Regions from separate parts of the Rhodoferax fermentans genome, predicted to be linked through region 3. Evidence: predicted binding sites of a transcription regulator. Region 3 holds the regulator's gene; each other region holds the start of a gene.
What was found. The regulator FNR, encoded in region 3, switches genes on or off when oxygen is low (the NO sensors DNR and NnrR bind a similar motif). The targets are predictions, from matches to a motif close to TTGATNNNNATCAA.
Positions count from the first base shown of each region.

Region 1: a site for FNR is predicted at 5,148-5,161, ahead of RF819_RS00850 (2-oxoacid:acceptor oxidoreductase family protein). Genes of this name have one in related genera too.
Region 2: a site for FNR is predicted at 4,154-4,167, ahead of RF819_RS05340 (bacteriohemerythrin). Genes of this name have one in related genera too.

Region 1 covers NZ_MTJN01000002.1:171,427-178,557, forward strand. Annotated here, with positions in the region: gene RF819_RS00825 (adenosylcobalamin-dependent ribonucleoside-diphosphate reductase) at 1-13, shown strand, start outside; gene RF819_RS00830 (universal stress protein) at 86-523, opposite strand; gene RF819_RS00835 (NAD(P)-binding protein) at 568-2,193, opposite strand; gene RF819_RS00840 (thiamine pyrophosphate-dependent enzyme) at 2,197-3,201, opposite strand; gene RF819_RS00845 (transketolase C-terminal domain-containing protein) at 3,223-4,476, opposite strand; gene RF819_RS00850 (2-oxoacid:acceptor oxidoreductase family protein) at 4,469-5,059, opposite strand; gene RF819_RS00855 (hemerythrin domain-containing protein) at 5,275-5,781, shown strand; gene RF819_RS00860 (RidA family protein) at 5,887-6,345, shown strand; gene RF819_RS00865 (methyl-accepting chemotaxis protein) at 6,342-7,131, opposite strand, start outside.
Region 2 covers NZ_MTJN01000002.1:1,095,574-1,102,704, reverse strand. Annotated here, with positions in the region: gene RF819_RS05360 (M48 family metallopeptidase) at 1-57, opposite strand, end outside; gene orn (oligoribonuclease) at 95-700, shown strand; gene RF819_RS05350 (DEAD/DEAH box helicase) at 954-2,870, shown strand; gene RF819_RS05345 (helix-turn-helix domain-containing protein) at 3,210-3,683, shown strand; gene RF819_RS05340 (bacteriohemerythrin) at 3,699-4,085, opposite strand; gene RF819_RS05335 (MATE family efflux transporter) at 4,215-5,573, opposite strand; gene RF819_RS05330 (DUF2062 domain-containing protein) at 5,762-6,271, opposite strand; gene RF819_RS05325 (hypothetical protein) at 6,268-6,648, opposite strand; gene RF819_RS05320 (TerC family protein) at 6,884-7,131, shown strand, end outside.
Region 3 covers NZ_MTJN01000002.1:3,471,445-3,478,575, forward strand. Annotated here, with positions in the region: gene RF819_RS16115 (sulfite exporter TauE/SafE family protein) at 3-683, opposite strand; gene hemN (oxygen-independent coproporphyrinogen III oxidase) at 693-2,090, opposite strand; gene fnr (fumarate/nitrate reduction transcriptional regulator Fnr) at 2,237-2,947, shown strand; gene RF819_RS16130 (hypothetical protein) at 2,951-3,235, opposite strand; gene ccoP (cytochrome-c oxidase, cbb3-type subunit III) at 3,377-4,279, opposite strand; gene RF819_RS16140 (cbb3-type cytochrome oxidase subunit 3) at 4,304-4,447, opposite strand; gene ccoO (cytochrome-c oxidase, cbb3-type subunit II) at 4,462-5,088, opposite strand; gene ccoN (cytochrome-c oxidase, cbb3-type subunit I) at 5,101-6,537, opposite strand; gene ccoS (cbb3-type cytochrome oxidase assembly protein CcoS) at 6,627-6,761, opposite strand; gene RF819_RS16160 (heavy metal translocating P-type ATPase) at 6,761-7,131, opposite strand, start outside.

The sequences.
Region 1 (7,131 bases), 3.3 Mb from region 3:
TCAGTGCGGTTAAGCTGAAAACAACAAAGGGCCCTCAAGGCCCTTTGTCTGCAAGAACAACAGCCCCTTTTGGGGCTGTTGTCGTTTAGTCGCGCATCACCAGCACAGGCAGTTTGGTGTGGGACAGAACGGCCTGGGCCACACTGCCAAGCACCAGCTTCTCGAACCCGCTGCGACCATGTGACCCCATCACGATCAGGTCAGCCTTGAGCGACTCACCGGCTTCGACAATGCCGCGCCAGGCGGTGTGGGCCTCAATGACCGAGGTGTCCACCTTCACACCGGAAGCAGCCAGACTCTCCTTGGCCGCATGCACGGCGGCATTGGCCTCGGCGGTGGCGGCACTCAGATACTCGGCTTGTCCGTAGGCAAAGTCGGTACCCACCCCGGTGAACGGGTACGGGTCAATGACGTAAATGACCGTCACCGTGCTGTCAAAGGCTTTGGCGAGCTCAGTCGCCTTGCCAACCGCCACTTGGGAGGTGCTTGAACCATCCACGGGAACCAGAATGTGCTTGAACATGATGAACTCCTTCTCAAAATCGTCTCATGTCATTGTGCGCCAATTCAGACCTCCTCCGGCACCATTTTGATAGCACCGCAGGGGCACTCTGACACACAAATGCCGCAGCCCTTGCAGTAGTCGTAATTGAACTCAAAACCTTTGCCCGGCCCGAGTTTGACCACCGCGTTGTCGGGACAGACACCGTAGCAGTTGTCACACTCAAAACAGTTGCCACAGGACAGGCAGCGCCGGGCTTCGAACAGGGCATTGGTTTCATCCAGACCGCCCTGCACTTCCTCAAACGTGGACTGGCGGCGGATGATGTCAAGCACCGGGCGCACGGTCTTGGGCGCGTCGCTGTAGTACCAGGTGTTGAGCTTGTCGTAAGTGGCCACGCTGTGTTTGGGCGCTGCCACATAGACTTCACCCTTGAGCCAGGCATCGATGTTGCGCGCGGCTTTTTTGCCGTGGCCAATGGCCACCGTGACATTGCGCTCGGCGGGCACCATGTCACCACCGGCAAAAATGCCAGCGTGGCCAGTCATCATTTGGGCATTGACCTGTACCACACCGTCCTGCACCACCAGACCAGGCACTTTCTCGATCAGCGACAGATCCACGTCCTGGCCGAGTGCGAGCACCACCGAGTCGGCTTCCAGGGTCTCAAATTCACCCGTAGGTTGCGGAAAACCCTTGTCGTCGAGCACCATTTTCTCGACCGTGATAGAGGCGTCCCCAGCCTGTTTGATGGTGGATAACCACTTGATCAACACGCCTTCCTGCAAAGCTTCTTCCACCTCAAAGTCGTGGGCGGGCATCTTTTCGCGATTGCGACGGTAGACGATGATCGATTCAGTGGCACCCAGGCGCTTGGCGGTGCGCGCCACGTCAATCGCTGTGTTGCCACCGCCGTAAATCACCACTTTGCGACCCAGCAGCGGTTTGTCTTCACCCTCCATCGAGCGCAACACCGAGACCGCGTCCAGCACATGGGCCGAGTCCCCGGCCGGGATGTAGGCACGTTTGGCAATGTGGGCTCCCACAGCCAAAAACACCGCGTCAAAACCGCCGTCCTGCTTGGCCTGCAACACATCGGTGACCTTGGTGTTGTACTGGATGCTCACGCCCAGATCCACCACCCGCTGGACTTCGTCGTCGAGCACCTGGCGCGGCAGACGGTACTGCGGAATACCAAAACGCATCATGCCGCCCGGCAAAGGACCGGCCTCAAACACCGTGACCGCATGGCCCAGGCGTGCCAGATGGTAGGCCGCCGATAAGCCCGATGGCCCGGCGCCCACCACCAGCACTTTTTTGCCACTGGCCGGTGCCGGTGCGGGAAACTTCCAGCCCTGGGCAATCGCCTGGTCACCCAGGAAATGTTCGACCGAATTGATGCCCACGGCCGCGTCAAGCTGGCCACGGTTGCAGGCGCCCTCGCAGGTGTGGTAACAGACCCGGCCCATGATGGCCGGAAACGGGTTGTCTTCCACCAGGGTGCGCCAGGCCGCCTCGTAGTTGCCCGACTCGGCATGGAACAGCCAGGCCTGGATGTTTTCACCCGCCGGGCACTCGTGGCTGCACGGGGGGATGCGGTTCAGATAAACCGGGCGCGAGGTGCGCCAGGAACCGGTGTGGTTGGCCAGCGAACTGCCGACGTCCAGCGTGATGGCAAAGGGTTTTTGCATGATTTACCTCAGCTCATTGGTTTCCAACAGGCCAAAACGGCGGATATTGCGGTCAGCCCGCGCCTGCAAGCGGGCCAGCGTGGCCACATCGGGTTGTTTGCCAAACAGATGGGCAAAACGTTTTTGCGGTCGCAGATAGTCTTCCACCGGCACCTGGCGGCGGATCTTGGCCACACCGGTGACCTCACCACGCTCGGCCTCAAACACTGGGAACACGCCACTCTCAACCGCCAGCCGGGCGAGTTTGATGGTGTCGTGTGAGGCTGCACCCCAGCCCAGCGGACAGGGCACAAAAATGTGGATGTAACGCGCGCCATGGATCGACATCGCCTTGGTGACCTTGTATTCCAGGTCACGCAAGTCCGCCACGGTGGCAGTCGCCACATAGGGGATCTCGTGCGCCATGGCAATTTGTGGCACGTTTTTGCCTTGGCCAAAGTCGTTGCCCGGGTGCTCACCTATCGCCATGGTGGTGGCGGTACGCGCCGCCGGTGGTGTGGCGCTGCTGCGTTGCACCCCGGTGTTCATGTAGGCCTCGTTGTCATAACAGATGTAGAGCACATCGTCGTTGCGCTCAAACATGCCTGACAGGCAGCCAAAACCGATGTCGGTGGTGCCACCATCCCCGCCCTGCGCCACCACCCGCACATCGCTGCGGCCTTTGGCTTTCATTGCAGCGGCAATGCCGGTGGCCACTGCTGCGGCATTGCCAAACAGCGAATGGATCCAGGGCATCTGCCAGGAGGTTTCCGGGTAGGGGGTGGAAAACACCTCGAGGCAGCCAGTGGCATTGGCCGCAATCAGCTGGCCCTTGGTGGCCGCCATGGCGGCGTCGATGGCGTAGCGGGCGCCCAGCGCCTCACCACAACCCTGGCAGGCGCGGTGGCCCGAGTTGAGCGAATTGCTGCGCTGCACATTGGCCTGCACACTGCGCTGCTCCGCCGACAGCAGCCGGTTGCCCACGGTAAAAGTGCCGGTCTGGTAAAACTTGACCTGTGTTTGTTCCATGATCTTGCCTTCTTGGAGGTTTCAGGACAGACGGGTGTGGACCGTACCCAGGTCACGCAGCACCCCCTCGGCCACCGGACCAGAGCGCCGGTGGGCTTTTTCACGGTCCAGCACGCGGTTAACCACCGCCCAGTCCAGATCCAGAAAAGTGAGCAGGTCAAGCTTGTCCGACATAGCCTGCAGCAACAATTTGTTCACCGAATCTTTGGTGATGGCGCGCCCACCCAGCCCCGCCACCACGGTGTAGACCGGCTGCGGGCGGTTGCGCACTGCGCTGCGTACATCGCGCGACACAATGCCACCCACGCCCACGGCAAAACACTTCTCAATGACCACCACACGCTCGGCCCGCACCGTGGCATCGCGGATGGCCGAGATCGGGAACGGCCGGTACGAGGTGATGCCCAGCACACCGATCTTGTGCCCCTGGGCGCGTAAATCGTCCACGGTGTCCTTGATGGTGCCCAGCACCGAGCCGAGCGCAATCACGATGGTATCGGCGTCCTCGGTTTGGTAGGTCTTGATCAAGCCACCCGAATCACGCCCGAAGATTGCTTTGAATTCTGTAGCAACCTGTGGAATCAGATCAAGGGCTTGCATCTGTTTGGCATGGGCCAGATAACGCACCTCGGTGAAGGCCTCGGGCCCGACCATGGCACCAATCGTGACCGGGTCGCTGGGGTCCAGCACCTGGCGTGGCTCATAAGGCGGCAAAAATTTGTCCACCTGCGCCTGGTCCGGCATGTCGACCCGCTCATAAGCGTGGGTCAGGATAAAACCATCCATACACACCATCACCGGCAAAGAGAGTTCCTCGGCAATGCGAAACGCCTGGATGTGCAGGTCCAGCGCTTCCTGGTTGGTTTCGGCAAACAGCTGCAACCAGCCCGCATCACGCATGCTCATGCTGTCGGTGTGGTCGTTCCAGATGTTGATCGGCGCGCCGATGGCGCGGTTGGCCACCGTCATCACAATCGGCAAGCCCAGGCCCGAGGCGTTGTAGACCGCCTCGGCCATGAACAACAAACCCTGGCTGGCGGTCGCGGTGTAAGAGCGCGCCCCGGCAGCCGAGGAGCCAATCGCCACACTGAGTGCGGCAAATTCGGACTCGACGTTGATGAATTCGCAGCCCTTGAGCTCACCAGATTTCACCAACTCACCCAGACCTTCAACGATGTGGGTTTGCGGGGAAATCGGGTAGGCGCAGATCACTTCCGGACGGCTCAGTGCCACCGCCTGCGCCACGGCATGGGAGCCTTCACATTGTTCAAGCATCTTGTGTCTCCTTGACCTGTTGTTGCTGCAGCATCACGCTCTCAAACGCCTCTTTGGCAGCGGCCTGGTTGCCCTTGGCCACCGCGCCAGAAAACTTCTGGTCGATGGCCTTAAGCACCGCATCGAGCGAGATCAGGCCACACAGGGCGGCAAACGCCCCGAGCAAAGGCACGTTGGGCAGCGGACGGCCCACATGTTTCACCGCCAGCTCACTCGCAGGCACCAGCAACAGGCGCTCAGGGCGAAACCCTTTGACGAACTCCTCCAGCCCCATCTCGTTGAAACTGCGGGTGGTGTTGATCAAGATATAGCCGTCCGTCTTGAGGCCACCAAACACATCCACCTGGTGTAACAAAGTGGGGTCCTGGATGATGATGGCATCGGGCTGCATGATCGGTTCACGCAAGCGGATCTCCTTGTCATCCATCCGGCAGAACGCCACCACCGGGGCGCCGGTACGCTCCGAACCAAAACTGGGGAAAGCCTGTGCATGGCGTCCGCCCAGAAAGGCTGCGATCGACAACATCTCGGCACCGGTGACCACCCCCTGGCCGCCACGGCCATGGATACGAACCTGAAACATGAGTTGCTCCTCAAATATGCTTTTTGGCCAACCAATCTCGGTTGGTTTTTTGCACAACGCAATTTAGATTCGTATAGCAAAATTTGTATTGATGCACATCAAAGACAACTGACAAGCGACTTGTCAGGCCAGAACCTCCCATTCGTGTGATGTGGGTCAAATCACCTCAAGCACATGTGTTTATGCTCGCGGCTTCGTTGAAAAAAGGAATCGGTATGGCAGAGTTGCGGTGGTCGGAGAGTTTTGAGATGGGTGTGCCAGTAATGGATCAGACCCATGAGGAATTTATCGATTTGCTGGCGCAAGTTGTGCAGGCAAACGATGCGCAATTGATGGCGCTTTGGACCGCCCTGGTTGAACACACCGAGAGCCACTTTGCACGCGAAGATCGCTGGATGAAAGACACAGGTTTTTCTGGCAACAACTGTCACACAGTCCACCACCAGATGGTTCTCAGGGTGCTGCGTGATGGGAAAAAGCGCGGTGATGCCGGTGAGCTGGCCGTGGTGCGGCAGATGGCTGACGAGTTGAGCATCTGGTTCTCGCAACACGCCAACACCATGGATGCGGCGCTGGCGCAGCACTTGCGACATGTTGGCTACGACGAAACCACCGGCCAGGTGCGTCTGACAGACGCCTTGCCCACCAGCGCCATTGAAGGCTGCCATGGCTCCAACTGCTCGCCGGACGATGGAGCGCAGGCTAAACTGGAAACCGCATGAGCGCAGCCAAACGCGTTCATTGGCCCCTTTAGCGCTTCTTTTTTTGCAGCACCCAGCCCTTAATCCAAAAGGGCTAGCGGCATATTTTTCATACACAGGACCATCATGAGCATTTACGACAAACTCGCTGAACTCAACATCACCCTGCCTGCGGTTGCTGTACCCGCTGCGGCCTATGTGCCCTTTGTGCAGACCGGCAATCTGGTGTTTCTGAGTGGTCACATTGCCAAAAAAGACGGCAAAGTCTGGGTGGGCCAGTTTGGCAAAAACATCAGCACCGAAGAAGGCAAACTGGCAGCACGCGCGATTGCCATCGATTTGCTGGGCACTTTGCACGCGGCGGTGGGTGACCTCAACCGTGTCAAACGCATTGTCAAACTCATGTCGCTGGTCAACTCCACTGGAGACTTCACCGAGCAACACCTGGTGACCAATGGCGCCAGCGAGTTGATCGGCCAGGTGTTTGGTGCTGAAAAAGGGGCCCACGCCCGCAGCGCCTTTGGTGTGGCACAAATCCCGATGGGCGCTTGTGTCGAGATCGAATTGATCGCCGAACTGGCTTAAAAACTCTCCCAATCCGACTCCGCCCCAGCTGCCGCCTTGGCAGGCGCCGGGTTGTTGCCCAGCGCGGGTTTGGGCGCCGTAGGCTTGCCAGCTGCCGGTTTGACCGAGGCCGCCAGCTTCTTGGGGGCGGGTGCCGCTGCTGCCTTGTGCCCCAGCGAGGGCGCACGTGGTGTGATGTCGCGTGGCGGGCGTTGGGCCATGGACAGTGCCTGGCCATCGGTCTTGAACACCGCCACCGCTTGTGCCAGCTGTTCGGCCTGATCACGCAGGCTCTCGGCAGCGGCCGCACTTTGTTCGACCAGCGCGGCGTTTTGTTGGGTCATCTGGTCCAGGTTGCCGATGGACTGGTTGATGCCCGAGATCTCGCTGCTTTGTTCACCCGAGGCGGCGGTGATCTCGCCAATCACATCGGCCACCTTGCGCACCGATTGCACGATGTCGTTCATGGTGCTGCCTGCGTCCGAGACCAGCTGGGTGCCAGAGGCCACTTTGGTGACCGAGGTGTTGATCAGCATCTTGATCTCTTTGGCGGCTTCGGCACTGCGCTGGGCCAAAGAGCGCACCTCGCTGGCTACCACAGCAAAACCACGCCCTTGTTCACCAGCACGTGCGGCTTCCACGGCTGCGTTTAATGCCAGGATGTTGGTCTGGAAGGCGATGCCGTCGATGACGCCGATGATGTCGCTGATCTTTCGGCTGCTGTCGTTGATTTCTTCCATGGTGCTGACCACCTGGCGCACCACCGCACCACCGCGCTCGGCCACGCTGGAGGCGTTGGCGGCCAGG
Region 2 (7,131 bases), 2.4 Mb from region 3:
AGCAAAAGCCAGAGTTAAACGCAGGGAAGGGTCGGAAAACAGGTTTGTGTCGTACATGGCGCCGAAGTTTAGGTGATGGGCGACAATTTGCCCCATGCCTACCTCCCACGCCCCCACCTCTTCGCCGGTTGCCGAGTCAGCCACCCCCCTGCCCAAATCGGACCAGAACCTGGTCTGGCTCGACTGCGAGATGACCGGGCTTGACCCCGAAACTGATCGCATCATTGAGATTGCCGTCATCGTCACCGGCCCCAAGCTGGAAAACCGCACCGAAGGTCCGGTGCTGGTGGTGCATCAAAGCGACGCGCTGCTGGACGGCATGGACAAATGGAACAAAAGCACCCATGGCAAAAGCGGCCTGATCGACAAGGTGCGGGCCTCGACCCTGACCGAAGAAGAAGCCCAAGCGCAGATCATCGCCTTTTTGAGCCACTATGTGCCCAAAGCCACGTCACCCATGTGTGGCAACAGCATCGGGCAGGACCGGCGTTTCCTGGCCAAGTACATGCCCAAGCTCGAAGCGTTTTTCCACTACCGTAACCTCGATGTCAGCACCCTCAAGGAGCTGTCCAAACGCTGGGCGCCCGAGGTTTACAAAAGCTTCAAAAAGAAACAGCGGCACACCGCTCTGGCCGATGTGCATGAGTCAATTGACGAGCTGGAACACTACCGCGAGCACTTCCTCAAAGCCCCTGTTTGAGGTGTGGCTAGGTAAAAACCCGAACCTGTGCCATAATCTTTGGCTGCGCTGCAATCGGCAGTGCAAATTTGTACATCTCCCAACATTCACCGGGCCCAATGCCAACCTGCTAGCAGGTGGCGACCAATAGGGCCCCTGGCGCTGAAATAACTCAAGATATTGAGTCAGAGCTGGTTCCGTTTGATGGTTGATGTTTTTTAACCATAAACGGAGCTGCCGCACAACCTGCGGCGCTCGCGCATGAAAGAAATCCATGACTGACGCTACCTTAGCGACAGGCGACTTGTCGTCTGCCGAAAATTTGTCCACCGACCTGCACCTGATTGCCAACGACAGCCCTGAAGCCGTCGACGCGCAAGAAACGCTGGTTGAAGAACCTGAAGTGCCCAACGGCTTTGTCACGCTGGGCCTGGCGCCCGAGCTGATCCTGGCGGTGAAAGACCTGGGCTTCACCCAGCCCACCACCGTGCAGCAAAAAACCATTCCGCTGGCCATGCAAGGCCACAGCGAAGGTGCCAAAGACTCCCGTTTTATCGACCTGATGGTCTCCAGCCAGACCGGTAGCGGCAAGACCGCAGCCTTCTTGCTGCCGGTGTTGCACACCTTGCTGACCCAGATGGCCCAGGCCGAAGCCAAAGAGCGCGAAGACTACCAACGCGCTGTGGCGGAAGCTGCTGCCAAGGGTGAAGCTCCCCCGAAGCGCGCCAAGCGCAAAGACCCGACCAACCCGCGCCACTTCACCGCCCCGACCCCGGGTGCGCTGATTGTTTGCCCGACCCGTGAACTGGCCCAGCAAGTGGCCCATGACGCCATCGACCTGGTGCAACATTGCCGTGGTCTGCGTGTCGCCAACATCGTGGGTGGTATGCCTTACCAATTGCAGATTGCCAAGTTGCAGAACGCCAACCTGGTGGTGGCCACCCCGGGCCGTTTGCTGGATTTGCAACGCTCGATGCAGATCAAACTTGACCAGGTGCAATTCCTGGTGGTGGACGAGGCCGACCGCATGCTCGACCTGGGTTTCTCGGACGACCTGGCCGAGATCAACCAGCTGACCATTGGCCGCAAACAGACCATGATGTTCAGCGCCACCTTTGCGCCGCGCATCCAGCAACTGGCCGCCCGCGTCATGCGCGAACCCCAGCGCGTCACCATCGACAGCCCTCAAGAAAAACACGCCAACATCAAGCAGGTGCTGTTCTGGGCCGACAACGCCCAGCACAAACGCAAGCTGCTGGACCACTGGCTGCGCGACACCACCATCAACCAGGCCATTGTGTTTGCCAGCACCCAGATCGAGTGCGACGGCTTGGCCAATGACCTGCAGCAAGACGGTTTTGACGCCGTGGCCCTGCACGGTGCACTGAGCCAGGGTCTGCGCAACCGCCGTCTGATGGCGCTGCGCCAGGGTCATGTCCAGATCCTGGTGGCCACCGATGTGGCGGCGCGCGGTATTGACGTGCCCACCATCACCCACGTGTTCAACTTTGGTCTGCCGATGAAGGCCGAGGATTACACCCACCGCATTGGCCGTACCGGTCGTGCTGGCCGTGATGGCCTGGCCATCACCTTTGCCGAGTTCCGTGACCGCCGCAAGATTTTTGACATCGAAGCCTACAGCCGTCAGCCGATCAAGGCCGAAGTGGTGCCGGGCCTGGAGCCGCAGCAACGTATGCCGGACTCGCGCCCCAGCTTTGGTGGCCGTGACAACCGGGGCGGTAATGACCGCAAGTTTGGCGGCGGTGGCCGTCCGGCCGGTGGTGGTTTTGGTGGCAACCGTGGCGGCTTCGGCGGCGACCGCGGTGGTTTCAACGACAACCGTGGCGGTTTTAATGACAGAAATGCCTCTGGCCCGCGTGTAGTGGGCGCAGATAGCTATCAAAACAATAGAGCCGGTGGTTTTGCCCAGCGTGACGAGCGCCCGGCAGCTGCGCCGCGTGAAGGTTTCAGCTACGAACGCAAAGGCGGCTTCAACGACCGCTTTGCCGGTAGCCGCGCCGGTGCACCCGCACCACGTGGTGACTTCGCGCCGCGCGCTGACTTTGGCGACCGCAAGCCCGCGTTTGGCAAACCGGCCTTTGGCAAGCCAGCCTTTGCCAAACCGGCAGGTGGTGGCAAGGTGTTTGTGCCACGTGACGCGCAAAAACGTTTCTCCAAGAACGACCGCTGATCAGCCAAGCTGAGCGAAACACCAAAAAGCCCGCAGCCTCACCCGCTGCGGGCTTTTTTTGTGCCTGAATTCTGATGTGGCAGAGGTGCACCTGAAGGGTAAGGCAATAGGTGCGCCCGCATGAGCTTGGCCACCACAGGTGTGCGTTGCCCGCCCTTGCCATGTTGACCAGCTCTGCCTGGGCAGACAAAAACGGTAGAAATCCAGCCGAAATGGGCCGAAAAGTCGGTCTGGCGGCCCGTTGTCGGCTGTTTGGCGTGTCTCTGTCGTTATGCTGTCGTTGTTTTTGGCAGGCCTTGGCTGGACACTGAGGTCTCCGCAGCACAGAGGAATCCGGACATGTCAGTTCAAAAACTTCGCTTGAAACACGGTTGGTCACAACAACAGCTCGCTGATGCCAGTGGTCTGAGTGTGCGCACCGTGCAACGCATCGAGGCGGGTGAGCCAGCCAGCACCGAGTCCCTCAAATCATTGGCTGCGGTTTTCGAGGTCGACTTCTCAACCCTGAACCCGGAGCCAAACATGAACAACCCCGCTCTCACGATCACCGAACAACAAGAAAAGGCCGCTTTTGACCAGGTCCGCAAACTGCGTGGCTTCTACCTGCACCTGATGAAATATGTGGTGGTGAACCTTGGCCTGCTGGCCGTCAACCTGATTTTTTCACCACACACCTTGTGGTTCTACTGGGTCATGCTGGGCTGGGGCCTGGCGTTGCTGTCGCATGCCTTTCGGGTGTTCCGGCCCGCCTGGGTGCTGGGGCCGGATTGGGAAAAACGCGAGGTCGAAAAGCGTTTGGGCCGCCCCCTGTGACCCGTTGACCGGCGTTTATTCGACGGTTGCCTGAATGTAAGTGGCCAGCTTGATGTCCGAGTTGGCGATGTGGTTGAGCAGCCAGTCGGTCAAGAACACTTCCAGCACCTGGTGGTCCAGCGTGCCGTTGGCGATGCGGGCAGACACCTCGTTCAGGCGGGAGATCAGACTCTCGTGTTGGGCTTTGTGCGCGGCCATCGCCGGGTAGTCCAGGCGCTGCATCAGCGCCTCCTCGTGGGCAAAGTGCTCACGGGTGTATTTGAACAGGGCCATGGCACAGGCTGTCAGCGTCGCTTTGTCCTTGGCCGCCAGCACCGTGTTGACCAGTTTGAACAGTTGCTGATGCTGTGCATCTATTTCGTCATGGCCGATTTTGTAGCCATCTTTCCATTCCAATGACATAGGCCGCCCATGTAGTTTGAATTTCAACGCTGACCGGAACAAGTTTAGGCGCTGTTCTGCCCGCCGTATTGACAATGGTCAAGGGAGTTTGATGCGCCGATCCGGGGGCAGGTCAGGCCGGTCAAGCCGCTAATTCAGCAGGTGGCGGCCTTTCCAGCGTCCTCCTGCGAGCCGCGCCAGGTACAAGCCGCTGCGCACCAGCCAATCGGTGAACATCCCCAGCCAGACACCTACCACGCCCCAGCCCAGAAGCACACCGAAGGCATAACCCAGACAGAGCCGAAACAGGCACAAGCCGATCAGTGTGGTGAACATGGCGTAACGTGCATCACCCGCGCCTTTCAAACCATTGGGCAGCACAAAGGTCGTGGGGTAAGCGATCAGGAACAGGCAGTTCAGTTGGACCAGCGTGGCGCCAAGTGAAATCACCTCCGCATCGCGTGAGTACAGTCCGACGATCCACTGTGCCAGCGGTGCACAGACCATGCCGATGCCGAGCATGGCGATGCCCGCGAGTTTCAGCACGTACCACATGTCCCGCTCGGCATCTGCCTCATCACCGCGCCCGACGGCCTGACCCACCAGTGTGGTCAGCGCCACGGCCAGGGCATTGCCCGGAATGTTGAGCAGCAGGGCAACCGAGAAGGCGATGAAATTGGCGGCAATCGCCACCGTGCCCATGCCCACCACCATCACCTGCACCAGCAGCTTGCCGCCGTTGAACACCAGCGACTCCACACTGGCGGGAATGCCGATGGCAAACAGGGCGCGCAGCAGCTTGCCGTCGAAGTGAAAGCTGCGCAACTGCAGTGGCAGCAGGTGTTGGTAACGACGCAGCATGGCCAACAGGTACACCGTGCCGCCCAGTCGCGCCAGACTGATGGCAACCGCAGCCCCGGTCACACCATAGCTGGAGACATCGATGGTGAACCATTCGGTACGCAAATGCATGCCGTAGATCAGCACGTAACTCAGGATCACGTTGAGCACGTTCATGAGCACGTTGGCCTGCATGGCCAATCGGGTCTCGCCAGCACCGCGCAGTGCACCGCTGGTGACCAGCATCAGCGCGGTGAGCGGGTAACTCAAGGCGGTGATCAGCAGGTACTGCTCCATGTAGTTTTGTACGGTGGCACTGGGTGCGCCATACAACCAGAACAACATTGGTTCCCGAAACACCGCACACAGGCCGCCCAGCAGCAGCGCGAGCAAACCACAGATCACCAGCGACTGGCTGGCTGCGGCACCGGCACGGCTGCGTTCACGCCGCCCGATGCATTGGGCCACCACCACCGTTGACCCGATCGCCAGCGCAGAGAACAGAGAGGACACAATCAGGTTGATGGCATCCACCATGCCAATGGCAGAGACCGCATCGCGTCCGATGCGGGCAGCCATGATGGTGTTGACCGTGCCAAGCAGTGTGACGAAAAACTGCTCAAAAAAGACAGGAGTAGCCAGTGCGAGAACGTCGCGACGGATATGCATGCAGGTGTGTGACGTTTCTAAGCGAGCGCGAATTTTACGCCCACGCACCCTGCTATTTTCAGCTCAAAAAGGCCGCTGCATTTAATAATCAGCTATTAAAAAAATAGTGCGTAGCCCTTATTCAATAAGGGCCAGAGGCTATTTTTGCTATGAAGGAAAGATCGCTGGCCGACGTGACCGTGGGCGGCTCAAGCCCTGGTTTTGCGCGCCCGCAGCTTGAGCCCGACGCGCAGCCGCCAGATCAGCTTGACCCCGCCGTAACCCAAGGCCGCACCACCCACGGCGAACAGCCCCATGCCCAGCAGGGTGGGCCAGCCAAACGCCTCGATCCAAGACCTGGTGCCACCGTCACTTGCCAAACTGATGGGTGCACCCAGGATGCTTTCGCCCAGCTGGTAGGCCAGCCACAACCAGAAGCCGATGGTGAGCGGGTTGGTGACCATGGTCATGGCCGCCGCAGCAGGGATATTGGCGCGCCACCAGGTGCAATGGGCAATGGCCACCAAGGTTTGGGCAAACGGGATGGTAAAAGCCCAAAACGTTCCCACCGCGACCCCACGCGCTACCGCTTCGTGCTGGAGTCGCCACAACTGGGGGTCAAGCACGTGCCTGGCCACGGGTTTGAGCCAGGGGTGGGCTGCCAGCGTGTCGCGCTTGGGCAGCGCTTGGCGAAACTGATCGCGCCAAGCGGGTTTCATCGGTGTGTTGCCCGGCGCATCGACGCGATCAAGGCATGCAGCGCACCGCCACCCGCAAGCAGAACGACAGCACCGACGCCCCACAAACCCCAAGCCAGCGGGCCGAACCAGTGCGCCACAGTCGGCAGCTCGGACAGGACAGACTGAAACCATGGCAGCACGACCGCTGTGCTGGCACTGATCGCGTCCATCCACTCCGGCGGCAACCACAGCACCACCCAGTTCGGCAGCACCACCTGTTCCCAAGCCTGGGCCTGATCCGCTAGTTGACCGATGCCCGTTGTTGACCATGCCGCGACAGCATGCAGCGCCCAAGCCGTCATGGACCAGATGGCCAGGAGCATCAGAACCAGAAACCAAGATATTGCATAAGGCATGGGCAGTCCGATAGGGCAGTGTTTGAACGGGGTGATGTTGCCGTCCCAAGGGCTTTTGGAGAAGCAGGCAAATGCGTTGAAACACTCCTGTTTTTACGAACTGTTATGGCGGTTTATTCAGAACAAACATGGTTATAAACGACTAGACTTTGGCCACTGCTGTGTTGCCGATTGGGTCGGCAGCATCCGCAAAGCCCCTTGACAGGGTGGCCGATCACCAACTTGGAAGGTATGTATGCAAACCATTGCTCCGCTCTGGCTGTGGGTCACTTTCGGCGCCATTGTGCTGGTGTCGTTGTTCATTGACTTTGTGGTGCTCAAGAAACAAGGCTCGCACGATATCGGTGTCAAAGAGGCACTGCATTGGTCGCTGGTCTGGGTGGCTTTGAGCTTTGTGTTCAATGGCCTGTTTTGGTGGGCGGTCAAAGACAGCACCGGGTCCACCGAATTGGCCAACACCAAGTCGCTGGAGTTCTTGACCGG
Region 3 (7,131 bases):
ACCTATCCGGGAGGCAGACACCAAGGCGCCTGATCGTGGGCGTAGGCCATCCACAGCGCCCAGGCCGCACTACCCGCCAGGGCCAGGCCAGCCAGCCTGACACCCCAATCCCCCTGGCTGTTGCGTCCCAAACGCAGCCACAACCAGGGCCCGAGCATCATCGACACCGTGGTGCCCAGGGCAAACAAGGCCATGACCAGGGCACCGTCCACCGCATGCCCTGACAAACCAGCCACCAGCAGCGCCGAATACAACAGGCCACAAGGCAACAGAGCCCACAACACCCCCAGAGCCAGGGTGCCCGACAAACCCCGACTGACCACCAGGCTGCGCGCCTTGGCCCAGATTTTTTTGCCCAGTTGTTCGAGCCAGATGGGTTGCTGCGCGTTCCAGACCAAGAGCAGACCCAGCACAAGAACTGCCACATGGAACAGTGTCCAGACCGGCCGCAAGGCCGCGCTTTGCACCGTCATCCAGCCCAGGCCCTGCATTGACGCGGCAGCGAGCGCGCCCATGGCCGCATAACCAAGGACCCTGCCACCTTGAAAGACCCACATGGCCGAAAGCTGGCGTTCACCCGCAGCACGCCCAATACCGGCACAAGCTGCGCCACACATGGCAATACAGTGGGGGCCGCCTGCGAGTCCCATGAACAAGGCGGTGGTGGCGAGGGCTGTTTGCATGCCCTCAGGTTAGAGGATTTTGGAAAACTTGGTGCGTGTACGGTCAGTTTGCAAATAGCGGTCAAACACCATGGCCACCGCCCGAACAAAGAACCAGCCCTTGGTGGTCACCTGGATACCGGATTCCTCCAGTGTCACCAGGCCCTGCTCCACCTGGGCCTGCATCACTTCCATTTCCTTGGCGAAATACTGTTTGAAATCAATCAGATAGGCCGACTCAATGGACTCGTAGGAGAGTTGCCCCTGGCACATCAGCGCCATGATGACACCCCGGCGTACCAGGTCGTCACGCGACAGCGCCAGACCCCGCACAATCGGGAACTGCCCCTGGTCGAGGAAGTCGTAATACTCTTCCAGCGTCTTGGCGTTTTGGCTGTAGGTGGCACCCACCCGACCAATCGACGATACGCCCAGGCCAATCATGTCGCAATCGGGCTGGGTGCTGTACCCCTGGAAATTGCGATGCAGCCGCCCCTGGCGCTTGGCAATGGCAAGCGAGTCAGTGGGCAAAGCGAAGTGGTCCATACCGATGTACACATAACCCGCCGCCATGAAGGCTGCCATCGAACGGGCCAACATCGACACCTTGGCGGCAGCCGTTGGAATCTCGACCGAGGAGATCCGGCGCTGTGGCTTGAAGCGTTCTGGCAAGTGGGCATAGGCATACAAAGCGATGCGTTCAGGCCGCAGTTCCACAATCTGCGCCAGGGTGCGGTCAAACGACTCGGGGGTCTGTTCTGGCAGACCGTAGATCAGGTCCGCATTGACCGATTCAAAACCGCGCTCGCGCGCTGCAGCCACCAGCGCAAACACCTGCTCTGCGGGCTGGATGCGGTGCACCGCTTTTTGTACCGCCGGGTCGAAGTCCTGGATACCAAAACTCAGGCGGTTAAAGCCGAGCTCAGCCAGCACATCCAGTCGTTGGTTGTCGATGGTGCGGGGGTCGATCTCGATCGAATATTCACCACCCGGCAGCAGCTTGAAACTGCGGCGCAACAAGGCCATCAGGTCACGCAATTCGGCGTCTGACAAAAAGGTGGGGGAACCGCCACCAAAATGCAGTTGTGACACGGCCTGCCCCAGACCCATGTGTTGGGTGTGCAGGTCGACTTCCCGGCTCAGATAACGCAGGTAAGCCGCCGCCCGGTCATGGTGTTTGGTGATGATCTTGTTGCAGGCACAGTAGTAACACAAGGCCTCACAAAACGGGATGTGCACATACAAAGACAGTGGCAGCGCCAACGCAGCCGCACCCGAGCGACGCTGTTCCAGCGCCAGAGCGTAATCCTGAGCGGTAAATGCCTCCACGAAGCGATCAGCGGTTGGGTAGGAGGTGTACCGGGGCCCGGACACATCGTACTGCCGGATCAAAGCTTCGGAGATGGGTTCTGCTGCAGATTCGATCATTGAAAATTCCCTTATTTCAGACGCTGTAACTGTGCCGCTTGCCCTCTTTTTGGCACTTGATATTGATCAACCAAGAGGGAGAAACCGAATAAGCCCAATTTGACATTTGTCAGCTGTTGGTGAAGAACAATGTCAAAATCGTGATCATGAACTATGAGACCATCAAAATCGCTTGTGCCAACTGCAATATGCGCGAGCTGTGTATGCCCATTGGCCTGACCCAGGACGAACTCAATCGTATCGATGAAATGATTGGCTCCAGGCGCAAGGTCAAGCGTGGTGAGACCCTTTTTCATAACGGTGAACGCTTCACCAACCTGTATGCGATCCGCACCGGTTTTTTCAAGACGTGTATCACCTCTGAAGACGGGCGCGATCAGGTCACAGGTTTTCAGATGGCCGGGGAAATCATTGGCATGGATGGCATCGTCAACGACTACCACTCCTGCGATGCGGTGGCTCTGGAAGATGCCGAAATCTGCGCCATGCCCTTTGCCCAGATTGAAGCACTGTCAAGAGAGGTCAATGCCTTGCAGCACCACGTTCACAAAATCATGAGCCGTGAAATTGTGCGTGAACATGGTGTGATGCTGCTGCTAGGCAGCATGCGGGCCGAAGAACGTCTGGCAGCCTTTTTGCTGAACCTGGCGCAGCGTCTGCATTCACGCGGTTTTTCACAGTCGGAGTTGATCCTGCGAATGACCCGGGAAGAGATTGGCAGCTACCTGGGTCTCAAACTGGAAACCATCAGTCGAACCTTCTCGCGGTTTGTCGAGGACGGCATCGTCGCTGTCAAGCAGCGCCACGTGCACATCCTCAACACCAGCGCGCTGCAAGACATCGTCAACCCGAAGTAGCCCTTACTTCGTCGGCAACTCAGGAGACGCTTTGGGGGCGGGGATGACACCCGTGGCCGCGTGGTTGCGCGCCATCATCGCGGGTGCGTCACCACTCTCGATGGTTTTTGACGACCTGATGTGCTCTATTTCAATGTCCTGACCCGAGACGATCTGGTTCGGGCTGTTGGCAATGAAATAAAAAGTCACGATACACGCAAGAATGACAGCCACCGGGCCGCTGATTACCAGCCACACGTGACCGTAAGACCACCAGGGTTTGTCGTCGTTCAGAGACTCGTTTCTCATCGGCATACCTCTTTCATCCTCAGGTTCTGCAAAGAACAATTGACCTTATAACAAAAAAGAGGGAAACATGGCTGTTTCCCTCTCATCATGCGTCCAGCTCTGGCGCGGGTGGGACTCAGTCCCCACCCAGAACCAACATGCTTACTGCTTGTTGGACAGACCCCAGATGTAAGACGTCAGCACCTTGATTTGCGGCTCAGTCAAATGGTAGGCCTGTGCAGGCATGACATTAACCACGCCGTTGTTGATGCGTTCGATGATGGCCTTTTCACCAAAACCGTGCAGCCAGATGTTGTCTGTCAAATTGGCGGACCCCAGGGCTTGCATACCTTTGCCATCTTCGCCATGGCAGGCGGCACAGACAGCAAACTTCTCTTTGCCAAGAGCGGCCTTGGCCGCATCGTGCGGGCTGCCTGACAGGCTCAACACGTACTGAGCCACGTTCTTGACATCGTCTTCGGTACCAAGCGCTGCGGCCATCGGTGGCATGTTGCCGACCCGACCCAGCTGGATGGTCTCAGTGATCTTCTCAGGTGTACCACCGTGCAGCCAATCGCCATCGGTCAGGTTCGGGAAACCCTTGTTGCCTTGGGCATCAGACGCATGACATTGCGCGCAGTTATTGCTGTACAAACGTTCACCAATGGCCATCGCCGCCGGATCCTTGGCGATGTCTTGAGGCGTCATGTTGGCAAAACGTGCATACACCGGCGCGGTCTGTTCCTCACCTTGTTTGATCTCGGCAGCATGCAGACCACTGGAGGTCCAGCCCAGCAGGCCCGGGTAACTTCCCAGACCTGGGTACAGCGCCAGGTAGCCAAAACCAAAGATCACGGTCAGCACAAACAAATAACTCCACCACCTGGGCAGCGGGTTATTCATCTCGCGCAGATCGTCATCCCACACATGGCCGGTGGTGTTGTCACTGGCGGTCATGGCCTTGGCTTTGCCCGACATGACCAGCAGAACCAGGCACGCAAGAATACTCACAACGACCAGGCCCGCGACATACATGGACCAGAATCCGTTTACAAAATCACTCATTTCTTTTACCTCTCAGTGTCTGAGTCAGTCTTGATCGAAAGGCAGTTTCCCGGCCTCATCGAATTCAGAAGCGTTCTTGCTGGAATAAGCCCACACCATGATCCCGATGAACATGACAAAGCTCAGCAAAGTAACCACAACTCTTGCAGTGTTGACATCAATTTCCATCACTGCATCCCGGTTTATTTGACGTGCAGACCCAAACCTTGCAGGTAAGCAACCAGTGCTTCCATCTCGGTTTTACCTTTCACAGCCTCAGCTGCACCAGCGATGTCTTCATCCGTGTAGGGAACACCAACCGTACGAAGACCTTTCATGTGAGCAGGGAGACTGTCTGCATCCACCATCGCCTTGGACAACCAGGGGTACGCAGGCATGATCGACTCAGGCACCAGATCACGCGGGTTGTTCAAATGGGTGATCTGCCATTGGTCGCTGTACTTGCCGCCGATACGGTGCAGGTCAGGCCCCGTGCGTTTGCTACCCCACTGGAAGGGATGGTCGTAAACGAACTCACCCGCCAGCGAATAGTGGCCATAACGCAGCGTTTCAGCCCGGAACGGACGGATCATCTGCGAGTGGCAGTTGTAGCAGCCCTCACGGGTGTAGATATCGCGCCCCGCCAACTCAAGCGCGGTATAGGGTTTCAAACCCGCAACTGCTTGAGTGGTTGTCTTTTGGAAGAACAGCGGAACAATTTCCACCAAACCACCAAACAACAGAACAATCAGGATCAAAACAATCATCAAGCCATTGTTGGACTCGATGGCACCGTGGGAAAAACCACCTTCGTTATTTGAATTCGCCATGATATTTTTTCCTCAAGCGTGCGCTGCAACAGCAGGGATGTTGACTGACACAGCCCGTCCACTGGTCGCTGTTTTGATCGTGTTCCAAAGCATCACGACCATACCGCCCAGATACAACAAACCACCCACCAAGCGCAAGACATAGAACGGGAAGCTGGCCTTCACGGATTCAACAAACGTGTAGGTCAAGGTGCCGTCGGCATTGATCGAACGCCACATCAGACCCTGCATCACACCAGCGATCCACAGTGCGGCGATGTAGAGCACGATACCAATCGTGGCCGTGTAGAAGTGGACTTCAATGGCTTTGACGCTGTACATCTGCTTCTGACCGAACAGGCGAGGAATCAGGTAATACATGGAACCCATGGTGACCATACCCACCCAACCCAAGGCGCCCGAGTGCACGTGGCCCACAGTCCAGTCGGTGAAGTGAGACAAGGCATTCACCGTCTTGATGGACATCATCGGGCCTTCGAAGGTCGACATGCCGTAGAACGACAGGGAAACGATCAAGAAACGCAGGATGGGGTCGTCACGCAGTTTGTGCCAGGCACCAGACAAGGTCATGATGCCGTTGATCATGCCACCCCAGCTGGGTGCCAAAAGGATCAGGGAGAACACCATACCCACCGATTGGGTCCAGTCAGGCAGCGCGGTGAAATGCAAGTGGTGGGGACCCGCCCACATGTAGGTGAAGATCAGTGCCCAGAAGTGAACAATCGACAGACGGTACGAATACACCGGGCGACCGGCCTGCTTAGGGATGAAGTAATACATCATACCCAGAAAACCTGCGGTCAAGAAGAAGCCCACCGCATTGTGGCCATACCACCATTGCACCATGGCATCTTGCACACCTGCGTAAGCAGAATAAGACTTCATGGCCCCCACCGGAATGGCCGCACTGTTGACCAAGTGCAGCAAAGCAACCGCCAAAATGAAGGCACCGAAGAACCAGTTGGCCACGTAGATGTGTTTGACCTTGCGTGTACCCACCGTGCCAAAAAACACGATGGCGTACGAGACCCAGATCACCGTGATCAGGATGTCAATCGGCCATTCCAGCTCAGCATATTCCTTACCGCTGGTGAAACCCAGTGGCAAGGACAGCGCTGCCGACAAAATCACGATTTGCCAGCCCCAGAAGGTGAAGGCCGCCAGCTTCTCAGCAAAAAGCCGAACATGGCAGGTCCGCTGGACAACATAGTAAGACGTCGCAAACAAGCCGCAGCCGCCAAACGCAAAAATCACAGCATTGGTGTGTAAGGGTCGCAAGCGACCAAAAGACAGGTAGGAAATACCAAGGTTCAGCTCAGGCCATGCCAGTTGTGCAGCAATGATCACGCCAACCAGCATGCCCACCACACCCCAGACCACGGTCATGATGGCGAACTGCCGTACAACTTTATCGCTGTACGTCGTCGCCTGCGAATTTACAAATGCCATGTTCACCTCTTCTTAGTTTGAGGCGCAAAGTGTCTTGTTTCACCTGCGCCGCCGATTTGACACATGTCAATTATCCCTTGAATTCCCCTTCAATCTTTAAGTATTCTCTCGCCTTCTTTGTCAACATCCTCAAATTGCCCGCGGTATATCGCCCACCAGACGCCGCCAATGATAAAAAACACCAGAACCACCGAAAGCGGGACCAACAAATACATGATGTCCATCAAATCTCCTTGTTGATCGGCTGCAAGCGGGACAGCCGAAGGGCATTGGCCACCACCAGCAGCGAGCTGCTGGCCATGCCGATACCGGCGAGCCAGGCGGGCAACCAACCCGCCACAGCCAGCGGAACACAAATCGCGTTGTAGGCTGCCGCCCACCACAGATTCTGCCTGACCACCGTCATGGTGCGTCGGGCCAGGCCGATCGCTTGGTCAACATCACCCAGCCGACTGCCCGACACCAGAAAATCGGCCTGAGCCTGCGCCAGCGGCACCGCCTGGCCAAATGCAAACGAGGCGTGCGCCCCGGCCAGCACGGGACCATCGTTGAGACCGTCCCCCACGACCGCCACCTTGCGCTTGTCAAGCTGAG